One region of the Saliniradius amylolyticus genome, then DNA from elsewhere that is predicted to be linked to it. Evidence: predicted binding sites of a transcription regulator. Region 1 holds the regulator's gene; each other region holds the start of a gene.
What was found. Region 1 encodes FNR, which switches genes on or off when oxygen is low (the NO sensors DNR and NnrR bind a similar motif). Its sites were predicted from a motif close to TTGATCTAGATCAA; they were not measured.
Positions count from the first base shown of each region.

Region 2: the regulator FNR is predicted to act here: its motif matches at 4,701-4,714, upstream of HMF8227_RS08750 (GbsR/MarR family transcriptional regulator).
Region 3: the regulator FNR is predicted to act here: its motif matches at 4,756-4,769, upstream of trhP (prephenate-dependent tRNA uridine(34) hydroxylase TrhP).

Region 1 is NZ_CP029347.1:1,571,328-1,578,000, forward strand. It holds gene ccoS (cbb3-type cytochrome oxidase assembly protein CcoS) at 1-116, shown strand, start outside; gene HMF8227_RS07375 (sulfite exporter TauE/SafE family protein) at 100-771, shown strand; gene fnr (fumarate/nitrate reduction transcriptional regulator Fnr) at 807-1,553, shown strand; gene uspE (universal stress protein UspE) at 1,894-2,826, shown strand; gene ttcA (tRNA 2-thiocytidine(32) synthetase TtcA) at 2,919-3,824, shown strand; gene HMF8227_RS07395 (DUF2987 domain-containing protein) at 3,821-4,486, opposite strand; gene HMF8227_RS07400 (glucosaminidase domain-containing protein) at 4,486-5,292, opposite strand; gene HMF8227_RS07405 (hypothetical protein) at 5,264-6,007, opposite strand; gene HMF8227_RS07410 (hypothetical protein) at 6,239-6,673, shown strand, end outside.
Region 2 is NZ_CP029347.1:1,875,154-1,881,826, forward strand. It holds gene HMF8227_RS08730 (S46 family peptidase) at 1-966, opposite strand, end outside; gene HMF8227_RS08735 (glutathione S-transferase family protein) at 1,118-1,747, shown strand; gene HMF8227_RS08740 (cytochrome d ubiquinol oxidase subunit II) at 1,741-2,733, opposite strand; gene HMF8227_RS08745 (cytochrome ubiquinol oxidase subunit I) at 2,733-4,088, opposite strand; gene HMF8227_RS08750 (GbsR/MarR family transcriptional regulator) at 4,097-4,654, opposite strand; gene HMF8227_RS08755 (efflux RND transporter permease subunit) at 4,888-6,673, opposite strand, start outside.
Region 3 is NZ_CP029347.1:2,550,382-2,557,054, forward strand. It holds gene HMF8227_RS11965 (translocation/assembly module TamB domain-containing protein) at 1-2,431, shown strand, start outside; gene HMF8227_RS11970 (16S rRNA (uracil(1498)-N(3))-methyltransferase) at 2,468-3,199, shown strand; partial or broken gene HMF8227_RS11975 (YfhL family 4Fe-4S dicluster ferredoxin) at 3,208-3,390, opposite strand; gene trhP (prephenate-dependent tRNA uridine(34) hydroxylase TrhP) at 3,387-4,700, opposite strand; gene HMF8227_RS11985 (response regulator transcription factor) at 4,943-5,587, opposite strand; gene HMF8227_RS11990 (sensor histidine kinase) at 5,584-6,673, opposite strand, start outside.

The DNA.
Region 1 (6,673 bases):
TAAAGAGCGGTCAGTTCGACGATCTGGAGCGTCACGGCTCGAGCATCCTATTTGACGAAGACGACACACCCTCTCAATCAAAGCGCAAACCGAACGACGATGGCCCCAGAGATTAGCCTGCTATCGGCGCTTCTTATCGGTTTAGCCGGCGGTATACACTGCATCGGTATGTGTGGCGGCGTGGTCGGTGCACTCAGTTACGCGATTCCCCGGGGCCGTTCCCACTGGCCCTACGTGCTTGGTTACAACGTCGGCCGGATTGCCAGCTACACCCTGGCAGGCACCTTAGCGGGCGCCTTAGGTAGCACCGCGGGCGCGCATCTTCCTCTGGGACCTTATATTCTTAATACCATAAGTGGTTTATTACTGTTGGCCATGGGTCTGTACTTGGGCAACTGGTGGCGAGGACTGACGTATTTAGAACGGCTGGGAGGCAGAGTCTGGCGGCACATTGCCCCGCTGTCTAAGTCTTTGTTGCCATTTCGCTCACCGCTGGCTGCCTTGCCCTATGGGTTAGTCTGGGGATGGCTTCCCTGTGGATTGGTATATTCCACCTTAAGTTGGTCGGTCGCTTCTGGTTCCGCTATTCAAGGCGCCCAAATTATGCTGCTTTTCGGACTCGGTACGCTACCGACACTCATTGCGCTGGGAACACTCGGTCAGCAACTTCGGCAATGGCTAGGATTTCGGTGGGTACGTTCGACCTTAGCCCTGATATTAGTAATTTTTTCTTTGTGGGTACTTTTAAAGCCCTGGCTAGATTCGATATAGTGTGGAAAGAATAATATCAAGGTATAAAATCCGGTATGTCCAAGTTTTCCAGCGGTACCATTCACTGTCAGAACTGTAGCTTCAGTCAACTCTGTTTGCCCTTCTCGTTAAGTGAAAACGAAATGGCCAAGCTGGATGATATTATTCAGCGTAAACGCCCATTCCAGAAAAACGACACCCTGTTTCAATCGGGTGACCCGCTGACTAACTTATACGCGGTGCGAACCGGGACCTTCAAAACCTATACTGTCACTCCCGATGGTGAAGAACAGATTATTGGCTTTCATCTTCCCGGCGATGTGGTGGGTTTTGATGCCATTCAAAATAGTGCCCACCGCAGTACGGCTATGGCGTTAGAGACCGCCATGGTTTGTGAAATCCCCTACTCCACGCTGGAGAACCTCAGTGGCGATCTACCGCGATTGCGCCAGCAGGTAATGCGCATGATGAGCCAGGAGATTTTCGCCGATCAGGAGATGTTCCTGTTACTGAATAAACGTACCGCCACTCAACGGTTGGCTTTCTTCCTGTCACAGCTGGGTCGACGCTATGGCGAACGAGGCTTTTCGGCAAAGGAATTCAGACTGACCATGACCCGTGCCGAGATTGGTAACTTCCTGGGGTTGACGGTAGAAACCATCAGTCGCCTGCTAACTCGCTTCCAGCAGGAAGGCTTGATCCAGGTGGATGGCAAGCTTATTACCTTGCTGGACCCACGGCGACTGGAACAGAGTGTTGAGAACGTGGCGGCGCTGAAAAACCCCAATACACAAGCGTCCTAGTGTTAAGGGGTTTTTTACCCCTTTAATCATCTTTTTTGATGCCGTAAGAGCCACTCAGCTGCATTTAGCGCAGTCAGTGCGGCTTGTCACCGTAAGATACAGAACGGTGTTCTGGCATTCGCGCTTGCTTGGTTGAAATCACTTTCCCGCTTACGGCGCCTCTGAATTTCTCCTCCGCCCTTGCCCGCAAAGAACACGCCCAATCACCATGGCGACGCCGTTCTTAAAGCTCTCAGGCTTGATCCACCGCAAATTCAGACTATTGGCGAAAACTCCCTTTTGAACATACACTTAATGCCAGTTGTTTAACTTGCTATTAGCTGAGTAAGGTATTTAAAGGATGCTGGATTTCAATAATATTTTGGTGGTGGTCGACCCGACTGTCGAGCAGCAAAAGGCACTAAACCGAGCGGTCGAGCTGGCCAAGAAAACCGGGGCGGACATCACCGCCTTTTTGACCATTTATGACTTTTCTTACGAGATGACCACCATGCTGTCGGTGGAAGAACGAGAAACCATGCGACAGGCAGTGGTAGATGATCGCACCGAGTGGTTGAGTGAACTCATTACCAGCCAGGTTCAGGACGACAGTATCACTGTTAAAGCAAAAGTGGTTTGGCATAACCGTCCCTATGAAGCCATCGTTCATGAGGCTCTGGAACATCAGTATGATCTGATCGTTAAAGGCACTCACCAACACAGTGCACTTAAGTCAGTGATCTTCACGCCTACTGACTGGCATCTGTTGAGAAAATCCCCTGTTCCGGTACTGCTGGTTAAGGATCATGACTGGCGTGATCAGGGCCATATCCTGGCCGCAGTGAATGTGGGTACCGAGGACGAGGAACATGCCAAGTTAAATGACAAAATCGCCACTACTGCCAAGGCTTATGCCGATACACTGAATGCGGATATGAATCTGGTGAACTCCTATCCGGGAACACCAGTCAATATTGCCGTGGAGATCCCTGAGTTCGATCCGGCCAGTTTCAATCAATCGGTCAAAGAGCACCATGAACAAACAATGCGCGAATTTGCCGATAAGCACGGCATCGGTCAGGAACACTGTTTTGTGCGCGAAGGCTTGCCAGAAGACGCGATACCAGCCGCGGCTCGTAATGTGGATGCCGAGTTAGTCGTATTGGGTACCGTCGGTCGCCAGGGCATTTCTGCTGCCTTGATTGGCAATACTGCCGAGCATGTCATTGATGAGTTGGACTGCGATGTACTGGCACTCAAGCCAGATGGTTTCGTCAGTCCCTTAAAGCAATAACCAGCTTGCCATCGCCCCTTTCCAGGGGCGATTTTTTATTTCGCTTTCGCTATAATCGCCGCCCTTATTGTCGGGTCAACCAAGGTGGCGAAATGAGCCAGATAGACACACTGTCAGCCAAGCAGAAATACGACTTCAACAAACTGCATAAACGCTTGCGCCGTGGAGTTGGCAAGGCCATTGCTGATTTTGCCATGATCGAAGAAGGCGATAAGGTAATGGTTTGCCTGTCCGGCGGTAAAGACAGCTACGGCATGCTTGAGATTCTGCGCTCTTTACAGCGCTCAGCCCCGGTGTCGTTTGAATTGATTGCCGTTAACCTGGACCAAAAGCAGCCCGGCTTTCCCGAGCATGTGTTGCCCGAGTACCTCGACGCCATTGATATGCCTTACCATATCGTCAATGAAGACACTTATTCCATTGTTAAGGACAAAATACCCGAGGGCAAAACCACCTGCTCTTTGTGCTCACGTCTGCGCCGCGGGATTCTTTATCGCACTGCCAGTGAGCTCGGTGCCACCAAGATCGCTCTGGGCCATCACAGAGACGATATGATCGAAACCCTGCTGTTGAATATGTTTCATGGCGGGACCTTAAAGTCCATGCCGCCGAAGCTTGTAAGCGATGATGGCCAGCATATGGTGATCCGCCCGTTGGCCTACTGCTCAGAAAAGGATTTGGCCCGCTTCGCGGAGGTCATGGCATTCCCCATCATTCCCTGTAATCTCTGTGGTTCGCAGGAAAACCTGCAGCGTAAAATGATTAAGCAGATGTTGCAGGATTGGGATCAGCGCTATCCCGGTCGCATTGAAAATATGGCTCGCGCCTTACAGCACGTGACGCCCTCCCATTTGGCCGATACTGAGTTGTTTGACTTTGCCAACCTGAGAACGCAGGACAGTCCCTTCGAAGGCGGCGATATCGGCTTTGACGCCCCGGAGCTGCCAAGCGGTGCCCCAGAGCATCGTGATGATGTGCAGATTGTGGAGCTGTCTTAGTCAGACTGCTCCACCCAGGCCGTGATACGCTTGGGCGCCTTTGGCAGGCTTAATTCGCCCCCCTGTTCAGTTAACCAGCTACTCGACAGCCTAATCTGACGGTCATGAACCGGCAGGTCAACAGGCTTGCCATTTAAGGTCACCTCGCCCGGCATTGGAGCGACATCAAACTGCAGCTGAATCCCTTGCGTTCCAGGCATTAAAAACGACAGGAAGCTCCCCATCTCATCAAAAAACACCTGGTACTGCTCAGATAAGGCCCTTAACTCGGCAAGGTCGTACTGCGTCTTGTTATATTCTGGCTTGGCTTCCAGCTGCACTGACATATCACAGTGCTCGGCAGACTCCGTCAATTGCAGTTTTACCTTGGCCTTTGCCATTTTTAAGGCACGCTCTGCCCAAACCGTAAACCGCCCTTCCTCAGTGACGGGCAGCTCGAATTTTTTTTTCTGAGTTACCAGAGTGGCCGATTGGATCTGACACAACTGACCGCCGGTAGAGCGATTATCGAGCAGGCCAAAAGCAAACTGCAGCGCTGGCATGGTGTCGTCGTCCAGCTTACGTACATGGCTGTAGAGACTTTTGTAATCGAGTTCAAGGGTGTTGGCGTTGACGGGGCAGCATAAAGCCGCGAGCACGGGGATAAGTAATATAGAACGCATTAGCTAAAGTATTTCCGGTTGATTCGAATCATCAATAAAAGTTCATCAATATAAGCCTGCCCGCGTTGAGAGTATCGCATCAGGCCTTGTGCCAGGCGCTCGGCCTTGACAGAGCGTTGCAGCTGACGCAAACGGGCGCGGATGGTGCGTAAGTCAGCGTAAGCACTGTTGGTATTGATATTATGCAGATAGGCGGCTACCGCCTGTTCCAGGCTGTCGAACTTAGCCACCTCATGGCTGGCTCCCTGGTTGCGCTGTTTTGGCACAAAGCCACAGCCGCGGCTAAAGCACCACATCCCAAAGAAGTTGTAGCCCTGACGGGCAAAGCGTGAGGTTCCCCAGGCAGACTCATTGGCAGCCTGAACCAAAACCAAAGCTTCTGGGACGATATCCAGCCGTTCGAGTAACGGTGTCAGGCCGGCATCGGTATCAGGTACTGCGACTTCATAGTGTTCAGCGAGTGTCTCCAGTCTGGAATTCTGTATCGGGGTCAGGGTTTCACCGGCTCGCCAGATTTCCCGAACCGCCAACACAAACAAGCGCTGCTCCAATATACGCTCATTTTGTTTTTCAATGACTGGCTGCAGATATTGGAAGAAGGCGCGCTTTTTTTGCTTAACATCACTGAATCGGTCAAAGTCCGGAATTCGGCTGACCGGTGATGGTGCGTCAGGAGCCACAGCATCTGGCTGTGGCGTCTTGGGCCAAAAAGGATACAGCACGGCCGAAACACCAATAACGGTGATCAGAAGCCACTTGGCCCGTTTACGCCAGCGTTTAAGCCTTGAATACGGACTCGCCTTCATTCGAGCCTCCTGAGCCTTGAATATACACTGTAACCCCAAATAACTCGCGGTACAGTACGCCTTTGACATTATAATAAAACGGCAGCACCCAGATAGCCGCAATGCCGAAACTGGCCACTACCAATAACATTAGCAGTGCAAACAGAAAATACAGCGCGATAAATTGTAGCCACAACTGACTCACCGATAGGATTGAGTACCAGATGGCTTTCAGTGGCGTCAGTTTCTTTTCGATGATGAGTGGCAGTGCGAAGCCAGTGGCGATCATCAGATATATCCCTGGCACAATGAGCAGCATTAATCCCAGCTCCACAAGTAAACTGACGACCAGTGCGGTTACCGACAGGTACAGCGTTTTGGGAATAAAATGAAACAGATGATCCAAGCGAGATACACCACCAACGCTATGGTTAATGCCCATCATAAGCAGGCCAGTGATCAACGGCGCCATTAACAAGGTTAAGACTAAGTTGGTGGCTAACTGTACATTAGGATCGGTGAGTGCCAAGCCTCGGGTCTCGGATAACCAGGTTGTTGTCAGCACGACGACCAAGGCCGCAACAAACACCACTAATATCGCTTGTAATAATACCCACTTGGTAACTTGGGTTAGCTGCCAAGCCTCCTTGAGAAGGGATTTCACATCAAGGCTGATCTCCCCTTTCAATGCCTTTTCCAGGCTTCCACCAATTGTCAGTGCTTGTTTCTGGGTCACTGCTTAAACCTTCGCTGTAAAAGTGGCGACATAATACCAGCCACACAATGAAATGTCGGTACTCCCTTCGTTTCCAAAGTGGTCAAAATGTTTACTTATTTAGTAAATTAGCCAATAAAAAGTTACGCGTAACAGACCTAATTTTATTAAGTTGTTGATATTGAGGCAGTTATTATTTGGCCCGATGCTTGCTGAATCAAGATCTGTTCATAGCACTAAGAAGGAAGAATTATGCACATCCCTGCTGTATTACTAACAACTCTGGTTATTAGCACCTCCGTGGTGGCCTCTGAGAAAGTATCACTGAGCGATCAACATCCTGTGAGCGCCAATAGCCAGGTTGAGCTGGATATCCCTGTGGGTGAACTGGATATCCAAGTTCATGACCAGCCTGAAGTTCGCTACGAGGTGAAAATCGAAGAACAGGATGGTAACTGGTTTGGTAGCGTTGACCTGTCCGATGTTGAGGTGAATGTTAAACACAATGACCAGCGTTTATATCTGTCGATTGATGACGATGACATTCACCAGCACTGGATTATCTGGCTACCGTCCGATGCAAACCTTGAGGTGGATCTGGGCGTTGGTGAGGTCAATATCGCCGGCGTACAACAGAACCTGATGATGGAAGTCGGCGTGGGTTCTGTGGATGTATCACTGGGGGCA
Region 2 (6,673 bases), 300 kb from region 1:
GGCCAAACCGGCAATGGTGCTCTCGTACTTTATCCGCGCATCACTGCCTTCAGGGGCCGTGGTTTTGATCACATCGATCATTTCCTCACGGTATTGCTTAGCCGTCGGATAAGAATAGGTAAAGGCGGCTTCCACTTCATCGGCGGTACGATAGCGATTAGTGCGCCCCGGGTAACCGGCCACCATCACAAAGTCACCCCGCTCTACTCCCTTGGCAGACACTTTTAAAAAGCTCGGCGGCGTGAACGGCTTGTTATCTTCGCTATAATCGGCCGGTTGACCATCCGGGCCCACATAGGCGCGATAGAAGGAAAAATCCCCGGTCTGGCGCGGCCACATCCAGTTGTCGATATCGCCGCCGTATTTACCTACCGACATGCTGGGTGCATACACCAGTCGCACATCGCGGATCTCCAGCGCCTTGATCAGGTAATACTCCAGCCCGCCGTGGAAGCTGTAGACCTCACAGCGATAGCCTTCGTCCTGTTCACATTCAGACACCAGCGACTTGCTGCGCTGATCGATAAGCTGATAGCGCTGTTGTCCGCTGAGATCCTCGTCCAGATCTTCCTTGATACTGGCGGTAACATCGGTCACTTCTTCGGTCACATACATACGTGAGCCCGGCGCAGCGGGTAGCTCCTGCTGTAACGCTCCGGCCAGGAAGCCGTTTTCCAGATAATTGTTTTCAGGGGTGGAGTTATACTGAATGCTGCCATAGGCGCAGTGGTGATTGGTCACCACCAGGCCCTTGGGGCTAACAAAAGAAGCGGTGCAGCCGCCAAGGCTGATCACCGCATTCATGGGAAACTCGGTGAGCTTGGAGATGTTTTTGGGGTCTATCTCCAGTCCCTTTTGCTTGAGGATAGATTCCAGCTCCGGCAACTGATGCGGCTGCCACATGCCCTCGTCGGCGCTGGCGGTGAAGCTCAGCATCAACAGCAAGGCTGAAGTGAATTTTTTCATTATTATGTTCCTGTCGTTAGAATTTTGCGTACAGATCGCAATCAAATAGCATACTAAATTCATTAGAAAGCGGGATGCTTAAAAGTAACAAAATATTACTCACTTTCACCGGCATGATGAGCAACAATGACATGCGTCCAACGGAGCAGTTATGGCAACACTCACACTGACTATCGGCAATAAGGCCACCGCGTCCTGGTCACTGCGGCCCTGGCTATTAATGAAAATGAACGACATTGATTTCGACGAGCAGGTTCTGTCGACTGAACAAGGCCGCACTGCAAAAAAGTTAAAGCAACACTCCCCATCGGGCAAATTGCCGGTGCTCAAACACGGCGATACAGTGGTATGGGATTCGCTGGCAATTATGGAATATTTAGCCGAGGTTTTTCCCGGCATAAGAGGCTGGCCAGACGATCGTGGGCGACGCGCTCACGCCCGCTCGATCAGCAACGAGATGCACGCCGAGTTTATTTTGGTGCGCACCACCCTGCCGTTCGACTGCCGATTGCATCTGGCCGATTACCCGGCCTCGCCAAAACTGGAAGCCGAAATACAGCGCCTGCAGGACCTGATGCAGAATTGTCTGCAAAACTACGGCGGTCCCTTTTTATTTGGTGAATTTAGCATTGCCGATGCCATGTTTGCGCCCATTGTACTGCGGTTTCATATTTATGATATTGAACCGGGCAGCGCTGAGCTACAGCAGTATTTTCAGCGCATCCGATCGCTTTCGCCCATTCGTCAGTGGCTGAACGAAGCCAGGCAACATAATCAGTGATAACGCAGTTCGCTGGCCTTACCGTTAAAGATGCGATACACGAACACCGTGTAGGCCAGAATGCAGGGCAGCACAATCGCTACGCCAACACCGATAAAGGCCAGTGCACTGTCGGCACTGGCTGCCTCTGCGGCAGTTAACTGTCCCGGCACCACATAGGGGAAAAAGCTGTAGGCAAGGCCAAAAAAACTCAGTACAAACAAGCCTGCCACCCCGGCAAAGGGGAACCAATAACCCACATCGTCCTGTGTCGGCACCTGTCGCAGGTAACGATCCACCAAAAAGACCAATGCCAGACACATGAGCGGAATGGGCACCAGTAAGATCATTGCAGGCAGCGTCAACCAGCGCTCGGCCACCATGGGACTGACCAGGGGATTAACCACAGAAATGGCCACCAGGCCCAGGATGGCTAACCAACCGGCCCGGCGTGTCCAGAACGCAGCCCGTTTCTGCAGTTCGCCCTCGGTTTTCATCACCAGCCAGGCGCCACCAATATAGGCATAGGCGGCGCTTACGCAAACGGCACTTAACAGGGCAAAACTGTGCGCCGCCAAACCAGGTTCAAAACCCAGCACATAACGGCCAAGCATGTAGCCCTGAGATAATGACGCCAGTAACGAGCCGGCTTTAAAGGCCCAGTCCCAACGCCGCCTCAAGGCCGTGACGGCTTTGGCGCGAAAGTCAAAAGCTACGCCTCGCAGGATTAGGCCCACCAGCAGTAGGGCTGTGGGCAGATAAAGCTCGGTCAGCACCAGAGAATGAGCCTGAGGAAAGGCTATCAGCATGATGCCCACCGCCAGTACCAACCAGGTTTCATTGGCATCCCAGAACGGTCCAATGGAAGCAACCATGGTATCCCGCCAGGGCTCTTCGCTCATGGGCAGTAAAATACCCACGCCCAGATCATAACCATCCAAAATGGCGTAAATCAGCGTCGCCAGCCCCAGAAGGCCTAAGAATATTTCCGGTAGATAGTCTTGCATCAGGCCTCCTTAACCCCGGCATACGCCGGACTGTTTAATTCGCTGTCGTCAAATTCCGCGACTTCTACCGACTTACGCGCCATATAAAACAGGGTGTGCACATAGGCCACCAACAACAGCGCGTACACCGTTAAATAGATCGTCAGAGAGATCCCCACATGTGCCGTTGGCACTGCCGTAACGGCATCGGCGGTTTTCAATACGCCAGTCACCAGCCAGGGCTGACGACCAACTTCGGTGACATACCAACCCGCCAGCGTGGCCCCCCAGCCGGAGATGGTCATCACTACCAAAACTCGCAATAACCAATTTGGCAGCCGGTCTCGCCGATAAAGCCAGACACTGCTAAGCCAGCTGACTACCAGCATCGCCAGGCCAATACCTACCATCAGGCGAAAACCCAAAAAAAGAGGCTTCACCGGCGGATGGTGTTCAAAGCTATCCAGACCTTGCAGCTCACCTTGCCAGTCATGCGTCAGGATGAGGCTTGCCAGTCCGGGCACCTGCACCGCCCAATGGGTCGTCTTGGCATATTCATCGGGCCAGCCTAACAACACCAGCGGCGCGCCCTGCTGCGTATGCCAGACGCCTTCAACCGCGGCAATCTTTTGTGGCTGATGCTCCAGGGTATTCAGGCCGTGCAGGTCGCCCACCCACACCTGCACAGGCACCAGTAATGCCGCAATCAGCATACTGGTGCGCAGCGCCGTCTTAGGTGCCTGCTTGGTATCGCCTTTGAGTAGGCGATAAGCCGAGATTCCAGCCATGAAAAAACAGGCAGTGAGCGCCGAAGCCAGCAGCATATGCGCTAGTCGATATGGCATGGAAGGATTAAAGATAATGGCCCACCAGTCAGTGGGGTGCACCACACCGTCAATCATTTCAAAGCCGTCGGGTGTGTGCATCCAGCTGTTCAGTGACAAAATCCAGAAGGCCGATAATGTCGTGCCGATGGCCACGAGGAAGGTCGCCAGAGTATGCAGCCAGTTCGGCACCCGGTGACGGCCAAACAACATGACGCCCAGAAAGGTCGCTTCCATAAAAAAGGCGGTCAGCACCTCGTAGCCCAGCAGCGGTCCGGCCACATTGCCGACCTTTTCCATAAACCCGGGCCAGTTAGTCCCAAACTGGAAGCTCATGGTGATGCCGCTGACCACCCCCAGGGCAAAAGTCAGTGCAAACACCTTGACCCAAAAACGGTAGATGCGCATCCACACGGGATGGCCGGACAAATCATGACGCAGCTTAAAGTAAGCCAGTAGCCAGGCCAGCGCGATAGTAATGGTGGGAAACAGGATATGGAAGCTAATGTTCGCGGCAAACTGAATGCGCGACAGCATCAGGGTGTCGGCCAGTATGTCATTCATGAGGCATCCTCCCGACCTGGCCGAATGCGATCGGAAAACTGCAACAGCTTACCCACTCCGGTGCCCAGCTTCATTAGCGACTGCAGGTGTTCCGGACGCATGGTTTGCATATCATCAAACCAGTGACAGAATAGCTCCAACAGGTCGTGCATCTCCTGCAGACGCTGCTGAGCATGTTCTGAGGTGTCATTTTGATCCGCATCCATCAGTGCGCCGCGCAACATAGACAGAGTTGGGTCCACCTCACGCTTTTTCCGCTCGGCCATTACCCGCTGCGCCAGCTGCCACAACGAGCCATTCGGCACGTAGTAATCCTTGCGGTCCCCCGGCTTACGCTGAGTACGGATGAGCTGCCAACTCTGCAACTCCTTGGTAGCCATACTGACGTTGCCCCGGGATACACCTAAGGCTTCGGCGATCTGATCGGCATTCAGCGCGTGCTCGGTAAAAACAATCAAGGCCAGCATCTGGCCCACAGTACGATTGAACCCCCAGCGGCTACCCATCTCACCAAAATGAACCACGCAATCTTCTACCTGCGGCGTCAACTTCATAATAATTACCGTACTTTCAGAAATTACTGAAAATTTAAAATATAAATTGAACCAGATCAAGTTTTAGGCAGGACACAATGAAAAAAGAACGATAGAAAAAGGGGGAATAGGTACAAAAAAAGCCCCCATTCACAGACTCCCCCCTTTCGTTGGGGCACCTGCGCGGCGGCATCGCCGCACAGGGTCTGTAAATTTGGGGCTTGCTTATATTTTTTGTTTGTCCGGGTTTTAAGTTATCCCTTCGCTGAACTGAGTTCGGTGGCCTGAGCATCGGTCAACACTCTCTCACCGCCACCAAACAGTCGGCGAACATCATTGAGAATCAGGTACAGACAAGGCACCAGAATCAGAGTGATGACGGTCGCAAACAGAATGCCGAACGCCAGAGAGATGGCCATTGGGATCACAATCTGCGCCTGCAAACTGCGCTCAAAAACAATCGGCATCAAGCCCATAAAGGTGGTCAGAGAGGTCAACACAATGGCTCGGAAACGTTGGGTTCCCGCCTGCACGGCAGCATCGAACAAGTGATGTCCTTCGCGTCGGGCACGGTTCACAAAATCCACCATAATCAGGCTGTCGTTCACCACCACACCGGACAAGGCAATAATGCCACATAGCGACAACACGCTCACCGCATGGCCTAGCATCAAGTGTCCGACAATAGCACCGACAATACCAAAGGGGATCACCGACATGATGATCAGCGGCTGAGCATAGGACTTCAACGGAATAGCCATCAAGGCATAGATGGCAAACAAGGCAAACAGTGCGCCCTGTGCCAGACTGGCCAGAGCTTCACCCTGTTCCTTGGATGCGCCTTCCAGGCCAAAAGACACGCTCGGGTAACGCTCCAGCAATTCGGGAATAAAGCTCTCGCGAACTTCCCCGACCACCTTGTCTGGCTCTACCCGCGCTTTGTCCACCTTGGCCGAGACCGTAATCGAACGCACACCATTGATGCGAATAATGGAGCCGTAGCCCTCACCCAGCTCGATATCAGCCACTTCCGAGAACGGCACCTCTTCCCCGGAAGGAGTACGCACACGCATATTCTCAAGATGGCCGATGGAGGTCCGTTCATTCTGGGGATAGCGCACCATCACTTTAACTTCTTCGTCGCCGCGCTGAATACGCTGTGCTTCGGCACCATAGAAACCATAGCGCACCTGCTGCGCAAGCGAGGCCAGATTCAGGCCCAGCGCTTCAGCCTGGGGCTTAATTTTCAGGCGTACTTCATCGCTGCCACCGCTGAAGTTATCGTTAATGTCCACCACGCCATCGAAGCTACTCAGATAGTTTTTGACTTCATCGGTGGCTTCACGCAGTTTGGTCAGGTCGGTGCCGGAGAACTGCAGAACAATGTCACTCCCCCCCGGCCCCATGCCGCCAGAACCAATATCCAGGGTTTTCAAACCCGGGATCTCTGGCATGGCTTCACGCCAGCGATCCTGAATCTCGAAGGCGGTAATTTCGCGGGTTTCCCCCTTGGACAATTCCACAAACACCACGCCAGCGTTGTTGCCCTGGTCAAAGGCCATGGCATGCTTTACGACGCTTTCGCCAGTTTCCTGCTTAACTCTGTCATCCATGTCATACAGTGCTTCAAGCATCCTGTCGATAGCCTGATTTCGCTGACTGATGGACGAGCCGGGCTGCAACTCAATAGAGCCCTGCATAAAATCGCTGGGAATATCCGGGAAGAACACAAAGCGCACCATGCCACCACCGAACAAACCGATGGTTAATATCAGCGCCGCCACAAACGTCGCCAACGTGGTATAGCGATTACGGATGGCCCGCTCAACAAAGGGCTTGTACTTATTTTGCACAAATACCTTGATGCCTTCGGCGAAGATATCGCGAAACTTCTGCAAGCGGTTGGCTTTGGCCGGGTCGTAGGGCTCGGATTTCATATGCACTAAGTGGGCTGGCAGAATCAGCTTGGACTCCACCAGTGAGAACATCAGACAAAGAATCACCACCCAGCCGATGGTCTGCCAGATAATGCCAAAGTCC
Region 3 (6,673 bases), 980 kb from region 1:
CATTCCCCAGACTCTGACTGGCATTAACGGCATTCTGAACGGGCAAGTTCATCAGCAAGGGCAGTGGCTAGAGGCGCAGTGGTGGCTCAAGATTTCGGATCTGGAACTGGATGGTCAGCTTCAACATCAGCCTTTTAAGCTGACCGCAAACGCTCGCCTGGGCCAGCACGAGCAATGGTTTGTCGACCAGCTGACTCTCTCTGCCGAGGCCATGGCACTGAATCTCGATGCCCAGGGAAAACTCACCGACCAATGGCAATTGCAAGGCACGCTTAACAGCGAGTCTGTGGCCGGACTGCTCCCTCAGGCCGAGGGCTCACTCACCAGTCAATTCCATGTTTCAGGTCCACAGCAAAGTCCTCAGATTATGGTGCGGGCCAGTGGCGAGCAGTGGTATCTGGATAATGTACAGATGGATAACTGGCAGTTGGATGCCGACTACCGCCCTCTGCGTTCCCACGCTGTAGAGGCCGCCCTGACCCTGGGTAAGACCCGGCTTCGGGGCTATCGCACCGCAGGTCAGTTGCACCTGAGTGGCGATAGACAGGCTCATAAACTGACCTTAAGTCTCGACGGTGATATTGGCGCTCAGGTAAGCCTCAGTGGAGGTATGGAGTCGAACAACAGCTGGCAGGGCCAAGTGATTCAGGCCAACTGGAAACTGCCTTATGAACGTCTGAGCCTGGATAAACCGATTGCCCTGACGCTTGGAGCACAAAGCCATGTTCAGGCCCACTGTTGGCAGGGTCAGTTTAGCCAGTGGTGTTTAAATCAGCCTCTGAACTGGCCACTTACACAAACCACTGAATTGAGCGCCCAAGTGGATTATGGGCCCTGGGCCAGTCACTGGTTGACTGACCAGCAGCTACGCGGGCAAGCTGAGATTAACGCCCGCCTGACCCCTGGCAATCGGGGCCCCGAACTGTCGCTGACCGGCAGCAGTAGCCCGGGACACTGGTACTATCAGGGCTCCGAACAACCGCTGGAACTACTGAGTTGGTCTGGGGGGAAGGTAAAGCTGGAGACGGGCGCAGAAGCCTGGGATCTGGCGCTGAAGCTGAATCAAACAGCCACATTGCCCATTGTGGACCTGCAAGGCCAACTAAACCCACAGACCCGCCAGCTATCGGCAAAACTGGCGCTCCCCGAGTTTGATCTCAATAAACTCTTGCCCGTGATCCCCTCACTGGATCAACTGGCAGGCAACCTGAACGCCCGGGTTCAGGCTCAAGGGCCACTGGAAAGCCCGGAGTTAACCGGTCAAATAACCGTCTCCAAAGCTGAAATGCGCATCGCGGCCACTCAGACTCATATCCAGCAGGGTCACTTCGATCTCAACTTTACCGGCCGCCAGCTTGATTACGAAAGCCAGTTCATTATGGGCCAGGGTCAGGCTGAGTTGGAGGGACAAGCCCAATGGCAGCCAGGCGAAGGTCCCTGGCATCAACGTATTCAGGCGAGCGCCTGGTTGCAAGGCCACCAACTGGAGTTGGCTGTATTACCCGAGCTGCAAGCCAGTTTGAGCCCAAACCTGCACTTGAACCTGGATAAGCAGCTCTCGGTTACCGGACAACTGACCGTGGATAACGGCAAACTGACCCTAAGCCAGTTACCCGAATCGGCAGTGCAGGTTTCAGACGACATGGTCATTCAGGGCCAGACCCAGCAGGATAAAACGCCCCTGCCCATCAACCTGGCCTTGGCGTTGGTTTTGGATGAACCTTTTGTCGTAGAGGCTTTCGATTTTGTGGGGGCCATCGACGGCCAGCTGACGGCCAGTCAAACCAGTCCGGAACCTTTGCAACTGTTTGGCAACCTGGATGTGACCCGTGGTCGCTATCAGGCCTATGGTCAGGATCTGCAGGTACAGCAGGGCCGTGTTCAGTTTATCGGTACGCCGTCGAACCCGGTGGTGCAAATCAGTGCCATCCGCCCGTTAAAAAACACCGACGTTAAAGCCGGTATCCGAGCGTCCGGTCCCGCCAGCAACCTGTCGGTGGAGCTATTCTCAGACCCCACAATGGATCAGCAGACCATACTTTCCTATATTCTGACCGGCCGTAAACCGGATGACTCCGGCCCACAGCGCTCAGGTAAGTCGCAGGCCCTTTTACTCGCCGCCAACCAAGGCATCAGCCTGACCGGCGGCTCGCTTGGTCAGGCTCTTAATCAGGTCCCCGTGATCAACGATGTCACTTTCGATACCGAAGCCAATGCCAGCGGCCAGGCATTAGCCACCGTCAGTGGTTATATTGGTGATCGCCTGTATTTGAAATACGGCGTGGGCCTGTTAGAGCCTGTGAATGAGCTCACCGTGCGCTACTACCTGCTGGATCAACTCTGGCTGGAGGCGCTGAGCAGCATTGATCGCTCGGTGGATCTCTATTACCAATTCACCATTGACGAAGATGAAGCGGCGCCAAAGGACTGATACCATATCGCATCCTGAACGAGAACCTTGTGACCTATGAGAATCCCCCGAGTTTTCCATCCTGAGCCTCTGGCCGTAGAACAAACCGTGGTCTTAAGCCCTGATGCGGTTAACCACCTGGTCAATGTACTACGATTAAAAGCCGACCATCCCATTGTGCTGTTTAACGGCGATGGCAGCGAATACCCGGCCACGCTCACCGAAGTTGCCAAACGCAAAGCCACAGCCCGGATTGATTCTCGCATCGGTATGGACGTGGAGTCGCCCTTGTCAATCCACCTCGGTCAGGGCATATCAAAGGGCGATCGCATGGATTTTGTATTGCAAAAGTCGGTGGAACTGGGTGTCACCGAGATTACACCGCTGATCACCGAGCGCTGCACGGTAAAGCTCAATGCCGAGCGCTGGCAAAAAAAACAGGACCAATGGCAAAAGATCATTATCGGCGCCTGCGAGCAGTGTGGCCGTAATACTCTGCCCAAACTGCACCCTGTGGTTGACCTAAGCGATTGGCTCGGCCAGTCCACCAACCAAACCCGTCTATTGTTAAACCCCGAAGCAAGCCGTCCTTTCAATGCCCTCAAGCCCGATAAAGCGGGTGTGCGCTTGTTAATCGGTCCCGAGGGTGGGCTCAACGATCAGGAAATCTATCGGGCCCAGGAATACGGCTTTAACTCTGTGCTCCTCGGCCCCCGTGTACTGCGCACCGAAACCGCTGCGCTGACCAGTCTGGCTATTTTGCAGAACCTATACGGAGATTTGGGTTAGGCGCTTAAAGGCTCAATACAATCTAGCGGGCACACCGCAATGCAGGCGGGAGCGTCATAAAATCCCTCACACTCGGTACATAATTCCGGGTCAATGACATAGATGGATTCCCCCATCGCAATGGCCTGATTGGGGCATTCCGGCTCACACATATCGCAGTTAATGCAATCTTTGGCGATTCTCAGGCTCATGAATTGCCCCCATCAAGGCACCGGACAAGCAGTCCATAATGACCGTCTACACCTTTAGGCAGAGACAGCCAGCGCTGATGGCCAGAGCCGGGAGCAACGGTCGCCTGCTGCCCCTGGTTGTCTGCCATCTCGGTCAGTGTGATTCGATGGTTGCCGCTTGGAGTCATGACAAGCAGTGTATCGCCGGTTTCAAAGCGGTTTTTTACCTCAACCTGCCAACGCTCGCCATTGACATCCTGACCAATAATCTCACCAACAAACTGCTGCCTGTCGCTGAGTGACGCACCCTGTTGGTAATTTTGCATTTCCGAAACCGGGATGTGGCGACGCAAGAATCCTTCCGTATAACCCCGTGAGGCCAGTCCTTCCAGCTCCTCCATCAGACTGTCATCGAAAGGCAGGCCTGCGGCAGCGGCATCGATCGCCCGACGGTACACCTGTGCCGTGCGCGCCACGTAATAGAAAGATTTAGTACGCCCCTCGATTTTCAGTGAGTGAATACCCGCCTCGGTTAAACGAGGCACGTGCTGAACCGCACGCAAGTCCTTTGAATTGAGGATATATGTGCCATGTTCATCTTCATACATGGGCATAGGGGCATCGGCGCGCTGATGCTCGGTCAGCAGCACCGGGGCTGATGCAGGCTTGACTTGCGCGGGTTTGGCAACCACATCACCGCTGACGGTTTCCGTGGCCGGCGTCATATCGTACTGCCACCGGCAGGCATTGGTGCAGGCCCCCTGATTAGGGTCACGTTTATCCATATAGCCAGACAACAAGCACCGCCCCGAATACGCCATGCAGAGCGCACCATGTACAAAGACCTCTAGCTCCATGTCTGGCACCTGCTGACGGATCTGTATGATCTCTTCCACAGACAATTCCCGAGACAGAATAATCCGGCTCACGCCCTGCTGCTGCCAGAACTTTACCGCTGCCCAGTTGGTGGTGTTCGCCTGTACCGACAAGTGCAGCGGAATATCAGAGAAATGCTGTGTCAGTAGCCAGATAATGCCGGGGTCGGAGACGATAAAGGCATCGGGCTTCATAGCAGCCACTTTTTCCACATCTCGCACAAACGTATTGAGTTTGGCATTATGGGGAGCGATATTCAGCACCACATAGAACGCCTTGCCCTGTTCATGCGCCTCCGTAATACCTTGCTCCAGAGTCGGCAAATCAAAGCCATTGTTACGTACCCTAAGGCTATAGCGCGGCAACCCCGCGTAAACGGCATCGGCCCCATAGGCAAAGGCATAACGCATGGCTTTCAGCGATCCGGCCGGACTCAAAAGCTCTGGTGTCGACATCAACAACTCCTCGAAAACAAAACTGCGCATTATGCCAACCAGTTAGAGACAGGTTTTGATCCGGCGCAAAGCTGGGATAAGTTGAACACCAAGGTCGAATATTACAAACAGTGTGACTCTGTCATTGATGAATAAGGAACTTATCGTGAAAACAACCGCATTGATGGTCTGTTAAGAAAGGCTTCAAAACCAGAGCCGGGTAACGAGGACTTTTCTAGCCGTAATCAGCCGATGCCAAAAACCTATATCAGCCCCAGCTCGATGGCCTTAAGTACCGCCCTTGTGCGGTCGCGCACGCCGAGTTTCGCCATAATACTGGAGACCTGGTTTTTCACCGTGCCCTCGGATTTAAACAATGCCTCGGCGATTTCCTTATTGCTGCATCCGGCGGCCATCAGGCGCAGGGTTTCAACCTCTTTGTCAGATAAGGCTTCGGGGCGCTCGTAGCTTTCAAAGTCGCGGCGCATGCCTTTAAGGCCCTGTAATATCTGCTCACTGACTACGGGCTGTATCAGCGTCTCACCTTTGTGCACCCGTTCAATCCCCTCTACCAGGGTATCCAGTGATACATCTTTAAGCAGATAGCCGCTGGCACCGGCCTTAATGGCATTCATCACCAATTCGTGGTCGTTAAAGGTGGTCAGCATAATCACCGGCGTGGTATCACCGGATTTACGCAGCGCTGTAAGTGTATCGATGCCATCCATCTTCGGCATTCTTATGTCCATCAGTATGACATCAACTTGAGTCTTTTTAAGAGTTGCCAGCGCCGCCTCACCACTATCAACCTGAGCTACTACGGAAACCTGTTCTGACAAAGCCAGCAGCCCGGCAATGCCCTGGCGAATCAGCATCTGATCGTCCACCAGCATAACCCTAATACTCATGCAGCAGTCTCCAGCACTAGTCGTGTCGAGAAGCCCGTCCCGTCACCGCTAAACGTCACCTGTCCCCCCAATGCCATAACGCGCTCCTCAATACCGGCCAATCCGTGGCCTTTAGTAAAGTCAGTGTTCCCGGTTCCGTTATCCTCGATGATCAACATCAACCGCATACCTTCACTGAACAGCTGGACCTGTATCTCGGAGGCATTACCGTGCTTTATGCTATTGGTCAGGCTTTCCTGCACCGTGCGCAATAAGGTCAGCGCCAGATCCATATTGGTCACCGGCGCGCTGAGACGATAATTCAGATGAACCTCAACCCCAGGGATCGTCTGAGTAAGCTGTTCTAGCGCGTGGCGTAAATTGATGCCCTGATCGGCTCGTAGGTCGGACACCGCTTCCCGCACATCCGCTAATAACAACTTGGCGATGGCATGACTTTGCTCGACGGCCTGCCTGGCCTCGCCCTGAGTTTTGTGAGCCGCCGTTTGCAGATGAATAGTTAACGCAGTGAGATGATGACCCACCAGATCGTGTATATCCCGGGCTATGCGGGTACGTTCGGACTGTTTATGCGCTTCGGCCAGCAACGACTGGGTCGCCTTGAGCTCGCGGTTGGCCTGCTCAGCCCGTTGCTGTTGCAGTTCCGCCTGGCGTCGGCTGTCCATCATCACCAGAGCAAACAAGTTAAACGCGCCGTATAACACCGCTGTCAGCAATACATGATCCGCCTGCCAGGTGCTGGCAAACACCCACCAGGGCGGTGCGCTCCAGAGCGGCAAGGTGATCAGGGATTGCTTAAAAGAGAAAAAATACGGCAGTTGAGCCGACCAAATCACCAGTAAAATGCCATTGGGACTGAATGGCACCAGGTAAAACAGTGCCAATACCAGTGCGTACTGCAGCGCCAACATCGCCCAGCGGTGGTGGACTTTAAGCCTGTCAGAATGCTCCTGTGTTGCCCCCCAGAACAGCAAGATGTACAAGGTATACAGGCCGGCGCTCAGCGCCATATTCAGTCTGGGAACGGATTCAGCGCCGCTCATGACATACAGGGCCATGGCGGCCACGAGTATGACCGTTAGCACA